Regions from separate parts of the Lysobacter soyae genome, predicted to be linked through region 2. Evidence: riboswitches for the same ligand, from Rfam matches in the RefSeq annotation. Region 2 holds a riboswitch; the other holds the start of a gene.
What was found. Region 2 has a riboswitch for cobalamin ahead of H8L67_RS01280 (ribonucleoside-diphosphate reductase subunit alpha). Riboswitches for the same ligand answer to the same signal wherever they lie in the genome.
Positions count from the first base shown of each region.

Region 1: it holds a riboswitch for cobalamin, as region 2 does, so the genes downstream of both, H8L67_RS08630 (TonB-dependent receptor domain-containing protein) here and H8L67_RS01280 (ribonucleoside-diphosphate reductase subunit alpha) in region 2, are expected to answer to the same signal.

Region 1 covers NZ_CP080544.1:1,777,453-1,785,427, reverse strand. The annotation lists gene clpB (ATP-dependent chaperone ClpB) at 1-1,058, shown strand, start outside; gene H8L67_RS08645 (response regulator) at 1,080-1,691, opposite strand; gene H8L67_RS08640 (EAL domain-containing protein) at 1,950-4,109, shown strand; gene H8L67_RS08635 (2OG-Fe(II) oxygenase) at 4,117-5,019, opposite strand; cobalamin riboswitch at 5,059-5,267, shown strand; gene H8L67_RS08630 (TonB-dependent receptor domain-containing protein) at 5,379-7,241, shown strand; gene H8L67_RS08625 (ABC-F family ATP-binding cassette domain-containing protein) at 7,306-7,975, shown strand, end outside.
Region 2 covers NZ_CP080544.1:261,685-269,659, reverse strand. The annotation lists gene H8L67_RS01300 (AmpG family muropeptide MFS transporter) at 1-43, opposite strand, end outside; gene H8L67_RS01295 (exodeoxyribonuclease III) at 40-852, opposite strand; gene pyrE (orotate phosphoribosyltransferase) at 937-1,599, shown strand; gene H8L67_RS01285 (hypothetical protein) at 1,615-2,265, shown strand; cobalamin riboswitch at 2,307-2,510, shown strand; gene H8L67_RS01280 (ribonucleoside-diphosphate reductase subunit alpha) at 2,677-5,079, shown strand; gene H8L67_RS01275 (ribonucleotide-diphosphate reductase subunit beta) at 5,076-6,089, shown strand; gene H8L67_RS10365 (phosphomannomutase/phosphoglucomutase) at 6,135-7,975, opposite strand, start outside.

The sequences.
Region 1 (7,975 bases), 620 kb from region 2:
TCGAAGCGCAATTGAAGGCCGCTCAAGAGGTCGAAACCTCGGGCTTCAAATTGCTGCAAGACAAAGTGACCGCCGAGGAAATCGCCGAAGTGGTTTCGCGCTGGACGGGTATTCCCGTGAGCAAGATGCTTGAGGGCGAGCGGGACAAGCTGCTGCGCATGGAAGCGCAATTGCACACCCGCGTGGTCGGGCAGGAGGAGGCGATCAAGGTGGTCAGCGATGCCGTCCGGCGTTCGCGTGCAGGATTGTCGGATCCCAACCGGCCGAGCGGCTCATTCCTGTTCCTCGGGCCTACCGGTGTCGGCAAGACCGAGCTCACCAAGGCGCTCGCCGAATTCTTGTTCGATTCCAGCGACGCCATGGTGCGCATCGACATGAGCGAGTTCATGGAGAAACACAGCGTCTCGCGCTTGATCGGCGCGCCGCCGGGCTATGTCGGTTACGAAGAAGGCGGTTATCTGACCGAAGCCGTGCGTCGCCGCCCGTATAGCGTGATCTTGTTGGACGAAGTGGAGAAGGCGCATCCGGATGTGTTCAACATCCTGCTGCAGGTGCTCGACGACGGCCGCCTCACCGACGGGCAAGGGCGCACCGTGGATTTCCGCAACACCGTGATTGTCATGACCTCCAATCTCGGCTCGCATCAAATCCAGGAATTGGCGGGCGATGACTCAGCCGAGGCCTACGTGCAAATGAAAGCGGCGGTGATGGGCGTGGTGCAAGCGCATTTCCGTCCGGAATTTATCAACCGGCTTGACGATATCGTGGTCTTCCATCCCCTGACCAAGGACGAGATCAAGTCGATCGCACGCATCCAGCTGCGCGGCTTGGAAAAGCGTCTGGCCGAACGCGGCCTCAGCCTCGCGCTCAGCGACAAGGCCTACGAACTGTTGGGCAATGTCGGCTTCGATCCGGTGTACGGCGCACGACCGTTGAAGCGGGCGATTCAACAGCAGATCGAGAACCCCCTGGCCTCACAAATTTTGCGAGGCGACTTCGGCAATGGCGACGTGGTGCACGTCGACGCCGAAGGGGGTCAATTGGTCTTCAAAAAGTAAGGATGCCCATTCGGGGCGCGATCAAAGCGCCCCGAAATTCGGCCTCATCTCATCGCCGTCTTGCGGATCGGGCAGCACGCGTTCGCCGTCATCCACTAGCAAATGCTCTTGTGGTGCGCTGCGCTTGTGCAGTCGACCTTCTTGAACAAGTTTCTGGATGACCGAAAACACTTCGACGCGACCGAAGGGCTTCTTCATGAATTCATCGGCACCGATGCGCTTCACATAAAACTGTTCGGTCGCCATCGCGTTGCCGCTGATCATGATGACCGGCGTCGTGGCAGTTTCTTCTTGCTTGCGGAAATGACGCAAGGCGTCGAAGCCGCTCATGCCTGGCAAGACCACATCTAGAAAAATCAGCTCGGGCTTTTCGGTGCGTGCCAGTGCGAGGCCGGATTCCGCATCGCCTGCGGACAGCACCTGATATTGGTTTTGCTCCAGCATGCGGCTCAGCACATTGACGATCGTCAGCGAGTCATCAATGACCAGGACTTTCATGCCGATCTCGGCTTCTTCCCGGGCCACAGCCCGCCGGTCGGTGGACGCAGGTGATCGCGGGTCCGCGGCGGCTTCCGGCTGAACCTCGCCGTTCGGCGTCCCCAACATCCGCTTCAGAAAATCCAGTGTTGCCATGTGTAAAGCCCTCCCTGCCGCAAAGAGTACGCCGTCGAGCGCCGGTTTGTCACTGAATGTGCAAATGCAGCAATACGGAGGCTTGCAATTTGCCGGAGTGCACGTGAATACTGGACGCGAGAGAAGTGGCGCATTGCCCTGCGCTCGCCATCTGGAGAAGATCGGATCGTGAAATTGGACAGGGCCCTGCTTCCGCGAAGCTGGGTAGCCACCGCGCTCATTTTGGGCGCCATTGGTATCGTGCTACAGAACGTACCCATGCCCTATGTTTGGGCCCATGGCGATGTCAGCGACAGCGCATCGCTCATGCATCTGCATACGGGCTTCGGCTTGGTGATCGCGATGTTGTTTCGCGACATCCGCGTGGTGGTGAGCTATTTCGTCCTTTTGTTTGCCGGTTGGCTGTTTCGGGCCTACACATCCGGCTATGCGTTCAATGAGGTCTGGCCCGGTCTGGTGGACCTGGCGGTCATGATCGTCTGGTCACGCTTCTGCGCCCACTTGATGGGCTGGCCGCGCCCGCCGGACAGACGACGAATCGAGCGCACCGACTTGCCGCGACTGGCATTTATTGCCTTGATCCTTTTCCCTTTGGGCGTGGTGGTATCAGGTCTGGTGCGTGCCTTGGTGACACCGGCGGATGAATTGTTCGCAGGCGGTGCACAGGTGGTGTTTGCGCGTTACTTCGGCGTGTTGATCATCACCGTGCCGTTGCTCGGCTTCATCACGGAGTTCGATCGTGAGAAGCCTTACCGCCTGCACGTCCAGCGCGCGCCACACAAACGCGTGTTGTGGCTGCTGTTGATGCTGGCATTCTTGTTGCTGACTTATTTCGTGATCAGCAACATGGATCGCAAACCGGCGCATGTCGGCTCGTTGCTGATCACTGACTTCCGTTACGCCGTCGCCGGTGTGCTGGCGTGGGTGGTGTTGTTCCTGCGTCCGAGATTGGCCTTCGCACTGATGGCCATTGCCATGCTGCTCATTTGCAAGCTGGCCTCCATGGGTATTCCCAATCCGGTGGATACCGTTGCCGTGGCCAATCTCGCCTCCATCGCGTTCGAGGCGCTCATCCTGCAGATCGGCTTGCTTTTTGTTTTTGTGTTCAACCGGGACGTGGTGCTGCAGTCGCGGAAATTATCAGAACAGGCGCATGTGGACCCGGTGTCGCGATTGCCGAATTTGGTGGCATTTCGCGACATCGCCAAAGCGATGCAAAAAAGCGGGCGGCCCCTGGAATTGGGCTATATGTTCATCGATAGCAGCGAAGAATGGACGGCCGGATTCGGGATGGATCTGCAGGCGCGCGTGCAACGCGAAATCGCCCAGCAATTGTCCAATTTCTGCGACCCCTTCGTGGCGGGTACCGGCCAGTTCGTGTTGATGCCGCGTGCCGACGGTTTGACCGAGCGTTCATGGCTGCGGGTTATTCGTCGGGTTGAATCCCTGACGGTCGATATTGATGGGCAGCTGGTGCGTCTTTCGCCTTACCTCGGCGTGGCCGCCGTCAAAGACGACACCGAGTTGGCGTTGAACAGTGCGTTGCTTGTCGCCTCGCAATTGGCATTCGATGCGCGGCGACGTTACGAGGTGCGACCGCTGTACGACAGCCAAGGTGATCGCCTCGCCGGCGAAGCGCGCACCCGGTTGCATTCTGTGGGCGAGGCGCTGGCCAACATTCGTTCGCGGCGGATTGAACTGTGGTTCCAGGAGATCGTGCCGTCGGGTGTCCGCGCCCATGATGGCCGCCGATACGGTGAAATTCTTTGCCGCTTGCGCAGCGCAGACGGCGAGCTGATGCAACCCTCGTCCTTCATCGAACCGCTGGAAGCAGCGGGTCGCGGCGCCGAATTGGATTTGAGCGTCTGGCGCACCTTGGTGTCCGTACTCGGCGAGCATCACGACGTCGCGTCCCGGTTGCGGCTGTCAGTGAACTTGGGCGGTGCGAGTTTGGCTTCGGCCTCGTTCCTGCGCGATTTCGAGCGCGTGTTGGATGCCTTGCCGGTGTCGGCGGATTCCATTTGTTTGGAAATCACGGAAACCGCGGCCATTTCCGGACATGATGAAGCGCGGGCCGTGCTCGAGCGCGTGCGTGCGCGCGGCTGCCGGATCGCCATTGATGACTTCGGCAGCGGTGTCCAGAATTTCAGCCGGCTGCGTGATTTGCCGGTGGATGTGCTGAAACTGGACGGCAGTTACGTGCGCAATGTGGTGGCCAATCCGAAGGACCAAGCTTTGGTGCGCGCGGCCGTGCAACTGGCGCAGGCCTTCAACGCCGAAACCGTGGCCGAATACGTCGAAAGCGAAGAAGCGGCGCAATGCTTGCGGGAAATCGGTGTCGATTGGTTCCAAGGCCACTTGTTCGCCGAAGCGCGGCCCTTGTCCGAGGTGATTGAGGAGTTGCGGCGCTATCGTTGAGCGCCGCTTACTCCGAAGCGACGTAAGGTCGATCCCGGATCCACATCGTCGCAATCCACTTTTCTCCGGCGCGCACCGGCGCACCGCCATGGAATGACATGCCGTCGCAGCGGCCGTCTTTGTCGGTGTAGGCGAAGTAGGACGCGTGCCCGGTTTGCGGTGAGATCGACAAATCCCCGTAAGGGAAAATGGTTTCGCCGCCGGCGTCGACATCGTTTAGGTAGATCACGAGCGACGCGACCCGTTGACCATGTTTCAAGTGGCGACGTTCGCCCAACGAACCGAGCGCGAAGTAGTCATAGTGCGGGGCATATTCCGCGCCGACACCGTAACGCATCACTTGCAGGCCTTCGCCGTGGTCGGACGGAATGCCGGTGAGCTGCGAAATGCGTTCATCGAGCTTTGCGATCAAAGGCGACTCACCGCGCGAATGCATGACCAGTTCACTGGTGCGCCGGTCATCCACCAAATCACTGCCATCGATCGGGCTGACCACCATCGCCCGTGAAATCCGGTAGCGCGAGTACTCGATGAGTTCTTTGCATTCCTCGGCGGTCATGACATTGGCGAGACCGATGACATACGGGCGTTCGCTGCGGCAAACCACTTTGATGTCGCCGTGGTCGCTTGGAATGGCGTTTTGGGTCTCGGCAAGTTTGATGCGCGCGCTCGGCTCGAAGCCCTCGATCCACGTCGCTGTTTGGTTGGCGGCCTCGGCTTGCAGATCATCATCGAGCAGCGATTCGAGATCGTCGGGCGGGCAATCGAAAGCGATCACGCAGGCGCGTTCGGCATCTTCTTCGACGTATTGGTGCTCGATAAGGAGTGCGCGCACTTCCTCGCGGCTGAAGCCCTCGTTACGGCGATCGAACAGCCATTGGGCAAGCGCTTTATTGATTGGATTGGCCATGCGCGCCATTTTAGCGGAGCCGCGTGTGGCAATTGCGCTAAACTGTGCCCCGCCTCAGGTGACCGCGCATGCGGTTGAAACGGGAATCCGGTACGCGCAAGCCATTCCGGAGCTGCCCCCGCAACGGTAGGCGAGCAGGGTTTTCCCCGCAGACGGACACGGCCACTGTGCGCAGGCATGGGAAGGCGTCCGAAATGCGCGATTCGATGCTCGCAAGCCCGGAGACCGGCCAGGGGATAACCGGACATGCGGTGGGCATGCAGGCGGTGGCCGTGCCTTTTCCGACGTCCCTTGCTTGCACCTCCATGTCTTCTTTCAACAAACATTGCGCCTGCTGCGCAATGCATGGAGTTGTCCTGATGAAGTTGTCTGTTTCCCGCCTGTCCGTTTTGAGTTTGGCCGTTGCCGCCGCTTGCGCCAGCACCCAGGTGCGTGCACAAACCGCAGAGACCGAAAAATTCGATGCGGTGACCGTGACCGGTACGCGTGTTGAATCGGAAAGCCCGGTCGCGTCCACCACACTGATCACCCGCGAAGAGATCGCCCGTTTGAACCCGGTGTCGCTGCAGGAACTCCTGCGCGGTCGTGCCGGCGTCAATATCTATAACCAAGGCGGTGCGGGCAAACTGTCCGGCCTTTCCATGCGCGGGATGGGCACCAGCCACTACGTCTTCATGATTGACGGCGTCAAAGTCGGCAATGTCACGTCGGGTCTGCCGATGATTCACGACATTCCGGTGTCGCAAATCGAGCGCATCGAGATCGTGCGCGGTCCGATGTCGAGCTTGTACGGCTCCGAAGCGATGTCGGGCGTCATCCAGATTTTCACCCGCCGCGCCGAAGACGGCTTTTCGCCAACGGTGAGTGTGGGCTTAGGCACCCAAGACTCGCAACGTTTGCATGCCGGTTTCTCCGGAAAACAAGGCAAAGCTTGGTATGCCTTGAACGGCTCCTATTCGCATACCGGCGGCTTCAATGCCTGTCATGGCGACCCGCTGACCTTCCAAGGTTGCGGCACGATCGAGCCCGACACCGACGGCTACAAGAACGGCGCCATCGCGCTGAGCGGCGGCTACGCGTTCAATGATGCTTGGCGCGCCGAAGCGAATTTGATGTCGGTGGATGCCGAGAACTTTTACGACGGTTGGTTCAACCACAGTCGTGTGCAACAGCAGACCGCCGGTGCGAAGGTACGCTTTTCGCCCAGCGAGAAGTTTGCATTGACCGCATCGGTCGGGCGCAATCGCGATCGTGCACGCAATTTCCACGACACCGTGTTCATGAACGACGTCAACACCCAGCGTGATCAGGCGGCTTTGCAGGCGGACATCGCCTTGGCAGGCACCTTGAGCATTGGCTACGACTGGTCGCGTGACAGCGTCGAGTCTTCGACCAAGTTCACGACCTTGTCGCGTTTTTCGCGTGCCGTTTTCGGTCAATGGATGGGTGACTTCGGCCGCAATCACGTCCAGCTCGGTTTGCGCCACGAAAACAACAGCCAGTACGGCAGCATCAACACCGGCAATGCCGGCTGGGGTTTTGACATCTCGGACGCGTTGCGCATTCGTGCCAACTACGGCACGGCGTTCCGCGCACCCAGCTTCAACGATCTGTACTACCCGGGTTCGAGCAATCCGGACTTGAAGCCGGAACGATCCAAGAGCATGGAGCTCGGTGTCGAAGGTCGTCATGGCTGGGGCCACTGGACGTTGAGTGCCTACGAAAACCGTCTGCGCGATTTGATCGTGTTTGATCCCACCAAGACTTCTGTGGCGAGCCCGTGGGGCCAGCCTGACAACGTGCAGATCGCCAAGATCCGCGGTGTCGAAGCCGAAGTGGGCACGCAGCTCGCCGGCTGGGATGTGAACGGTTCGCTGACCTGGTTGGATCCGCGCAACCGCACGCCGGGCGCGCAATACGGGAACTTGCTGAACCGTCGCTCGCGCCTGACCGGTCGCGTCGATGTCGACAAGACCTTTGGCCAGTTCCGCGTCGGCGCTTCGATCAACGGTGCCAATGCGCGCTATGACGATCCGAACAATCGCGTTCGCCTCGCCGGCTACGCCACCGGCGACCTGCGTTTGGCTTGGCTGCCGACCTCGGACATGACTGTGCAGTTCACCGCCACCAACGTGCTCGACAAGCGCTACGAAACCAGCGCTTGGTACAACCAGGCCGGCCGCGCCTGGATGTTGGACTTCACCTGGGCACCGAAGCAGTAAACCCAGTGACAAAAAAGGAGGGCAGGATGACTGCCCTCCGTTCTTTCCGCGATAAAATAGCGGGATGATCTCCTTCCGAAATTTTTCGCTGCGTCGCGGCGAGCGCCTCCTTTTGTCCGACGTGGACCTGGCCATGCATGCGGGCTATCGCGTCGGCGTCGTCGGGCGCAATGGCGCCGGCAAGTCTTCGCTGTTTGCGGCGTTGCTCGGTGAAGTGGAGCCGGATAAGGGAGATCTGGACGTACCCGGCAAGGCTCGGGTCGCCAGCGTGGCGCAGGAAACCCCGCATCTGCCCGACCCGGCGCTGGACTTTGTGTTGTCGGGTGATGCCGCCGTGCATGCCGCGGTCAAAGCCGAGCGAGATGCCATGCTCGCCGAAGATTGGGAGGCAGTGGCTGAAGCCCACCATTTGCTCGCAGAATTGAACGCCTATGACGGCGAGGCGAGGGCGGCGAAGTTGATGCACGGTCTGGGTTTCCCCCAGTCCACGCACGAGACACCCGTTTCAGATTTCTCCGGCGGTTGGCGTGTGCGCCTGAACGTCGCGCGCGCCCTGATGACGCCGAGCGATTTGCTGCTGCTGGACGAACCCACCAACCACTTGGACATCGATGCCGTGGTGTGGCTGGAAGATTGGTTGAAGCGTTATGACGGCACGCTGTTGGTGATCTCGCACGACCGCGAGTTTCTCGACAACGTCACCACGCACATCCTGCATTTGCATGACGGCAAAG
Region 2 (7,975 bases):
ACACCGAGGTCTTGCGCTTCTTTTCCGGTGCGGTTTGATTCATGCGTTGTCGTTCCAGTCGAGTTCTACGAGATAAGGGGCGTGGTCCGAGAAATACGGCTCACGAAAATGCTGTGCGCTTTTCACGTGCTGTGCGAGCTTGGGTGTGAGCAATTGGTAATCGATGCGCCAGCCCACGTCTTTGCCACGCGAGCCGCCGCGTTGGCTCCACCAGCTGTATTCGATGTCGTCCGGGCGCGCGACGCGAAAACTGTCATGCCAACCGTCGGTGGGCTGCGTACTGCCATCGCCGTATGCATCGGCGATCAATCCGTTCAACCAAGCGCGCTCATGCGGCAGGCAACCGGTGTTTTTTTGATTGCTCTTCCAATTTTTGATATCGCGCTCGGAACGCACGATGTTCCAATCACCGCACAAAACGTACTCGCGTCCACTCGTGCGCCAGGCCTCGAGCTTGGGCGCGAGCCACTGCATGACGTCTTCCTTCAGCCCTTGGCGCAATTCACCGGAGGTGCCGGACGGGATGTAAAACGACACAACGCTCAAGTTGCCGAATTGCGCTTCGATATACCGCCCTTCTTCATCGAAATCCGGCCGATCGAGGCTGGTGAGAATTCGGTCCGGCGCGCGCCGTGAATAAATGGCGACGCCGCTATAACCCTTCTTCACCGTCGAATCGCGGAAATGGACGTGATAGCCCTCGGGATTGAACAATTCGCCGGTCAGTTGATGCGCCTGTGCTTTGGTTTCCTGCACCGCCATGACATCGATGTCCTGTGTCCGGAACCAGTCGAAAAAGCCTTTGCTGGCTGCGGACCGCAGACCGTTGGCGTTGAAACTCAAGATGCGCATGGAGCGTCCAAGGAACTATCGAATTCGATGATAGCAAGCAAATTCCGTATCATTGATGCGTCTAATGAACGGTGGACACAACGCATGAATCCGGCACTTCCGGCAACCCGACGTCGCTTTCTCGAACTGGCGATGCGCATGGACGCATTGCGATTCGGCGCGTTCACTTTGAAATCGGGTCGCAGCAGTCCCTACTTCTTCAACGCCGGGCAATTCAACACGGGCGCCTCGTTGCTGGCGCTGGCTGAATGTTATGCGGATGCGTTGGCCGAAAACGGTGTGGCATTCGACATGCTGTTCGGGCCTGCTTACAAGGGGATTCCTCTGTCCACGTCGCTCGCGTGCGAACTTGCAAGGCGCGGCCGCGATTTGGACGTGGCGTTCAACCGGAAAGAGGCGAAGACGCACGGCGAAGGCGGCACCTTGATGGGCGCATCCGTCGCGGGCAAACGCGTCTTGATCGTCGATGACGTCATTACCGCGGGCACGGCGATCCGTGAGGCCATCAGCCATATCGAGACGGCGGGCGGCACGGTCGCAGGGGTGGTTATTGCCTTGGACCGCCAGGAGATTCTCGATCCCGCGCAGCCGATTTCAGCCGTCGATTCGGTACGCAACAGCACCGGTGTGCCTGTGGTCGCCGTGGCGACCCTCGCCGACTTGCTCGCCTTTGCGGCTGACGATGCCACCCTTCAACTACACCACGACGCATTGCTGGCGTATCGTTCAAGCTATGGCAGCAATTGATCGGGGGATCCAGTCATGAAATTTCAAAACGCTATAGCAATATCCGTTCTGTGTTTAAGCGCGACCGCCGCGGTGGGTGCACAAGAGCGCAAGGTGACCTGTTGGCAAGAGGGCGGCCGCCAGGTGTGCGGCGATGCCATGCCGGCAAGTGCGGCAAACAGCGCACGAAAGGTCTATAACGCCCAAGGCGTCATGACTGATTCGCAAGGCCGTGTGTTGTCGCCGGCCGAACGTGCGGCAGCGGATGCAGCCAACGCCGCCCGCACCCGCAGCGATGAAGAGAAGGCTCGCGAGGCCCGCGAGCAGATGGCTTTGGCCGAGTCCTACCCGAGCGAGCAGGATTTGAATCGCGCTTATCAATTGCGGCTGGATATTTCCAAAGGCAGCGTGATGGCCGCAACAGCGTCGCTCTCGACCCAGCGCAAAGCCTTGATCGCGGTTTTGCAGCAAGCGGCCGAGGCCGAAATGAGCGGCAAGCCGGTGAGCAAGGCGCAAGCGGATGCGGTGACCAGCCAACGCAATGTCTTGATCAGCACGATGAATAGTCTCAACCAGATGCGCGCCGAGAAAGACAAGATCGACACCGATTACCAAGCCGCTGTCGTGCGTTACCGCAAGGCCAAACTGGTGCCGTTGGACGGCCCGGTGATTCCCTTGTCGAAATAAAGAAAACCGCCACATCTTGTGTTGCCTAATTCCTACACCCCCTGTATCTTGGGGGTGTCGGTTCCGTGGCCACCCCACGGATGAAAAGGGAAGCCGGTTTGAATCCGGCGCTGCCCCGCAGCGGTACTTGGAAACGAAATCGCAGATTGCACTGGTGTTGTGACGCCGGGAAGCAGCGAAAGTAGGTCGTCCTGATACGGACGGTGTCCATAAGCCCGAAGACCTGCCGACAGCCGCGCGAAGCACAACGCGTGGTGCCGGCCGCAAGGTCTCCGGGGGGAGATGGCTGGTGCAGCAGAACGCGCCGCCGGCGTCTTGGGTTCTGCGACACCATCCGTCCATCCTGAATCTTGCTTGCCGTCTGTTGTCTGCGAGGGCCGACAACGCGTGCATCAATCAGGAGTGGATTGCATGACACAGACCAACGAAAACGCCGTACTTGAACCGGTTTCACCACCCGATCCCGCTTTCGATCTGACGCCGCCCCCGACGGCCTCAGGCATGCGGGTGCGCAAGCGTAACGGCCACGCCGAACTGGTCGATCTCAACAAGATTGTGCGCGCCATCGCGCGTGCGGCGGATGGCTTGCATGCAGTTGAACCCATGCGCGTGGCGACGCGCACCATTTCCGGTTTGTATGACGGCGCGACGACGCGCGAGTTGGACGAACTCTCGATCCGCACCGCGGCCCTGCTGACGGGTGAAGAGCCGGAGTACGGCAAGCTTGCTGCGCGCCTGCTCGCCGAGGTGATCGAGAAGGAAGTCACCGGCCAAGAGATTCACGCGTTTTCGCAATCGGTGATGCGCGGGCACGAAACCGGTCTGATCAACGATCGTTTGCTGGAGTTCGTGCAAACCAATGCGCGCAAATTGAATGCGGCGATTGATCCGGCCTGCAATTTGCATTTCGAGTATTTCGGTTTGCGTACGCTGTACGACCGTTACTTGCTGCGTCATCCGCATTTGCGGTTGGTGATTGAGACACCGCAACAATTCTTCATGCGCATTGCGTGCGCATTGAGCGAAGACGCCGGCGAAGCCATTGCGCTGTACAACACGATGGCGAACCTGGAATACATTCCGAGCTCACCCACGCTCTTCAACAGCGGTACCTGCCACGAGCAATTGTCGAGCTGTTTCTTGCTCGATTCGCCGGAAGATACCTTGGAGGCGATCTACGCGAAATACGGCGACATCGCCCAGCTCTCCAAATTCAGCGGCGGCATCGGCGTCTCGTTCTCGCGTGTTCGCGCCAGCGGTTCCTTGATCCGGTCCACCAACGGCCATTCCAACGGCGTGGTGCCGTTCTTGAAAACCCTCGATGCCTCGGTTGCCGCAGTGAATCAAGGCGGCAAGCGCAAAGGTGCGGCCTGCGTGTATCTGGAACCTTGGCATGCCGATATCGAATCTTTCTTGGAGTTGCGCGACAACACCGGTGATGAAGCACGTCGTACGCACAACCTGAATCTGGCGAACTGGATTCCGGACCTCTTCATGCGGCGCGTCGAAGAAGATGCCATTTGGTCGTTGTTTGACCCGCGCGTGACCCCCGAGTTGGTGGACTTGTTCGGTCAGGACTTCGAGCACGCGTACACGCAGGCGGAAGCGCAAAACAAGTTCGCAAAACAAATGCCGGCGCGTGAGCTCTACGCGCGCATGATGCGGACCCTGGCGCAAACCGGCAATGGCTGGATGACCTTCAAAGATCATTGCAACCGCAAGAGCAATCAGACGGCCAAGCCCGGCAACGTGATTCATCTGTCCAACTTGTGCACGGAGATTCTCGAGGTCACCTCTTCCGATGAAACCGCGGTCTGCAATTTGGGCTCGATCAATCTGTCCCGCCATTTCGACGCCCATGGCGATTTCGATTTCGACAAGCTCGGCGAAACGGTGCAACAAGCTGTGCGGCAACTGGATCGCGTCATCGATTTGAATTTCTACCCGATCGAATCCGCACGTCGCGGCAACTTGCGCTGGCGGCCGGTCGGGCTCGGCATGATGGGTTTGCAGGATGTGTTCTTCAAGCTGCGCCTGCCCTTTGATTCGGACGCGGCGCGCGCCCTTTCCCTACGTATCGCCGAAACCATTTATTTCCATGCGTTGGATACTTCCTGCGAGTTGGCCATCGAACGCGGTGCGCATCCGAATTTCAACGAGACGCGCGCCGCCTACGGTGAATTGCAATTCGACAGTTGGGGTGTGGTGCCTGCCGACAGTGAACGCTGGCAAGCCTTGCGGGCAAGGATTCAAGCGAATGGCTTGCGCAATTCCTTGCTGATTGCGATTGCCCCGACCGCGACCATCGCCTCCATTGCCGGCTGCTACGAGTGCGTCGAACCGCAAACCAGCAATTTGTTCAAGCGCGAAACTTTGTCCGGCGACTTCCTGCAGGTGAACCGCTACTTGGTGGATGAGCTCAAGAAACTGGGGCTTTGGACCGCTGAAATGCGTGAATCGATCAAACATGCGGAAGGCTCGATTCAAGGGATCGCGTCGATTCCGCAGGTGTTGCGAGACGTGTACCGGACGACTTGGGAAGTGCCGATGCGCGGCTTGATCGACATGGCCGCCGACCGCGGTGCATTCATTGATCAGTCGGCCTCACTCAATTTGTTTATGGAAAATCCGAACATCGGCGCGATGTCGTCGATGTACATGTATGCCTGGAAGCGCGGCGTCAAAACGACCTACTACCTGCGTTCGCGTCCGGCGACCCGCATCGCCAAAACCACCTTGGCCGGCACTGTCTCCGATCAAGCGGCGCTCGCCTGTTCGCTTGAAAATCCTGAAACCTGTGAGGCCTGCCAATGACTGCTGGAAAACACCTGCTCGATCCGGGTTTCGAGCTCACCCTCCGTCCGATGCGCTACCCGAAGTTCTACGAGATGTATCGCAGCGCCATCCGCAACACCTGGACGGTGGAGGAAGTGGATTTCTCCTTGGACGTGAAAGATCTGGCGCACAAATTCGGCGAGGCCGAGCGGCACCTGATAGAACGTTTGGTGGCATTTTTCGCCACCGGCGATTCCATCGTCGCCAACAACCTGGTGCTGAATCTTTACCAGCACATCAACGCACCGGAAGCGCGGATGTACTTGTCACGGCAGTTGTATGAAGAAGCCCTGCACGTGCAGTTCTATCTGACCTTGCTCGACACCTATCTGCCCGATCCTGCGGCACGTGCCAAAGCGTTCGCCGCTGTCGAGACGATTCCGTCCATTCGCAAGAAAGCGGACTTCTGTTTCAAGTGGATCAACAGCCTGCAAGATTTGCAGCGCATCGAGACACGTGAGCAGCGCCAGACATTCTTGCTCAATCTGGTGTGCTTTGCCGCCTGTATCGAAGGGCTGTTCTTCTTCGGTGCGTTTGCCTATGTGTATTACCTGCGCTCACGCGGACTCTTGCATGGGCTGGCCTCGGGCACCAACTGGGTGTTTCGTGATGAGAGTGCGCACATGGCGTTCGCGTTTGAAGTGATCGACACCGTACGTGCCGAAGAACCCGGCCTGTTCGATGCGGATTTGCAGGCGCGCGTGGTCGAGATGCTGAAGGAAGCCGTCGACTGCGAGTACGCCTTTGCGGAAGACACCTTGTCAGGCGGCGTGGCCGGCTTGTCGTTGCGGGATATGCGCGCCTACCTCGAGTACTGCGCCGACCAGCGTTTGCAGCAACTCGGTATGCCGAAACACTTCCATGCGCACAATCCCTTCCCGTTCATGGATCTGCAGGACGTGCAGGAGCTCACCAACTTCTTCGAGCGGCGCGTGTCGGCGTATCAGGTGGGGGTTAGCGGCGAGGTGGCGTTCGACCAGGCGTTCTGATCCACGTTTCAAGCACGCGCCCCGTGTCGGGGCGCGTGCGTTGTCTTAGAACGTCAGCGTCAATGCCGGATCAATTTCAAGCAACTTGGCGCGGAAAATGCCTTTGATTTCTTCGAGGCGTTCTTCGCTCTTGGCTTCAAAACGCAACACCAGAATCGGCGTGGTATTGGATGCACGCACCAAGCCCCAACCATCGACCCAGTCCGCGCGCAGGCCGTCCAACGTGGTCAGCTTTGCGCCATCGAAATCATTGAACTGGGCGAAGCGCGCGACAAAGGCATGCGGGTCTTCGACCGGCACTTTGATTTCCGGCGTGGAAATGCCTTCGGGAATTTCCGCGAACACTTCGTCTGCACTCTCGGTACGTCGGGCCAGAATTTCGAGCAGGCGCGCCGCGGCGTAGATGCCGTCGTCAAATCCGTACCAACGCTCTTGGAAGAAGAAGTGGCCGCTCATTTCACCGGCGAGCTCGGCTTCCTCTTCCTTCATTTTGGCTTTGATCAACGAATGCCCTGTCTTCCACATCATCGGGCTGCCGCCACGCCCCATGACGAAGGAACCGATCGCGCCGGTGCACTTCACGTCGTGGACGATCACTGCGCCCGGGTTGCGGCTGAGGACATCGTCAGCGAACAGCATCAACAAGCGATCCGGGAAGATGTTGTGCCCGGCGCGCGTGATCACACCCAAGCGATCACCGTCGCCGTCGAAGGCCACACCGAGATCCGCATCGCGTCGGGCGACCATGTCCACAAGGTCTTCGAGATTGTGCGGTTCGCTCGGGTCGGGATGATGGTTCGGGAAATGACCGTCAATCTCGCAGTACAGACGTTCGACGGTGGCACCGATGGCCTCCAACACAGCCGGCCCGACTTCGCCGGCAACACCATTGCCGGCATCGACGACAATGCGCAAAGGCCGTTCAAGCTGAATATCTGAAGCGATACGTTCGATGTAGGCTGGGTTGATGTCACGCGACTCGAGCGTGCCTTCCTGACCCGCTTGATGCAGTCGTTCTTCGCTGATGCGCGTGTACAAATCGGTGATGGCCTCCCCCGAGAGGGTGGTGCCGCCGACAACGATTTTGAAGCCGTTGTAATCCGGCGGATTATGGCTGCCGGTGACTGCCACGCAAGTTCCGGTACGCAGTTCGTATGCGCCGAAATACACCACCGGCGTCGGCGCCATGCCGATGTCGATGACGTTGCGGCCGGCCGCACGCAGACCCGCCGTGAGACCTTCCACCATGTCCGGGCCCGACAAGCGGCCATCACGTCCGACCACGATGTCTTTCAAGCCTTTTTCATGCATCAAGCTGCCGATGGCCTGCCCGATCTTGTGCGCCACCTCTTTGGACAATGTGTCGCCGACCACACCGCGAATGTCGTAAGCGCGGAAGATGCTCTTGTCGACGCCCGAAGCGGCACGTACAGCAGCGATCTCACGCAGTGATTGTTCGCGTGCGGCGCGCGCGGCCTGATTGGCTTGCAAACGTTGGTCAACCAAATCGGAAACGGTCACCGTGCTGCCGTCTGCAGTTTTCACAGCACCGGAGTCTTCTTCGGGCACCTCGGCTGCGCGCGCCTCGGCCGCTGCCTTTCGGCGTTTTGCTTGGGCCATCAGCAAGGCGATTCCGCCGAGCAATCCGAGCAAACCAAGAATCAACGACGGCCACGTACCGAGCCCGAGCACGCCCGGCGCAACCTCACCGGCCACGCCCAATACTTTCAGATGCGTCCCTTCGACGTCGGTGCTTTCTCCACTGGCTTTGTCGGCGATGCTCGCATCACCGGCACTCGCCAATGTCGAACGACCCTGAAGCAGCGCGACGTAGCTGCCATCGGTTTGCGTGCCAGTGACGACCGCCAAGGCCGGCGCTGCAGGTA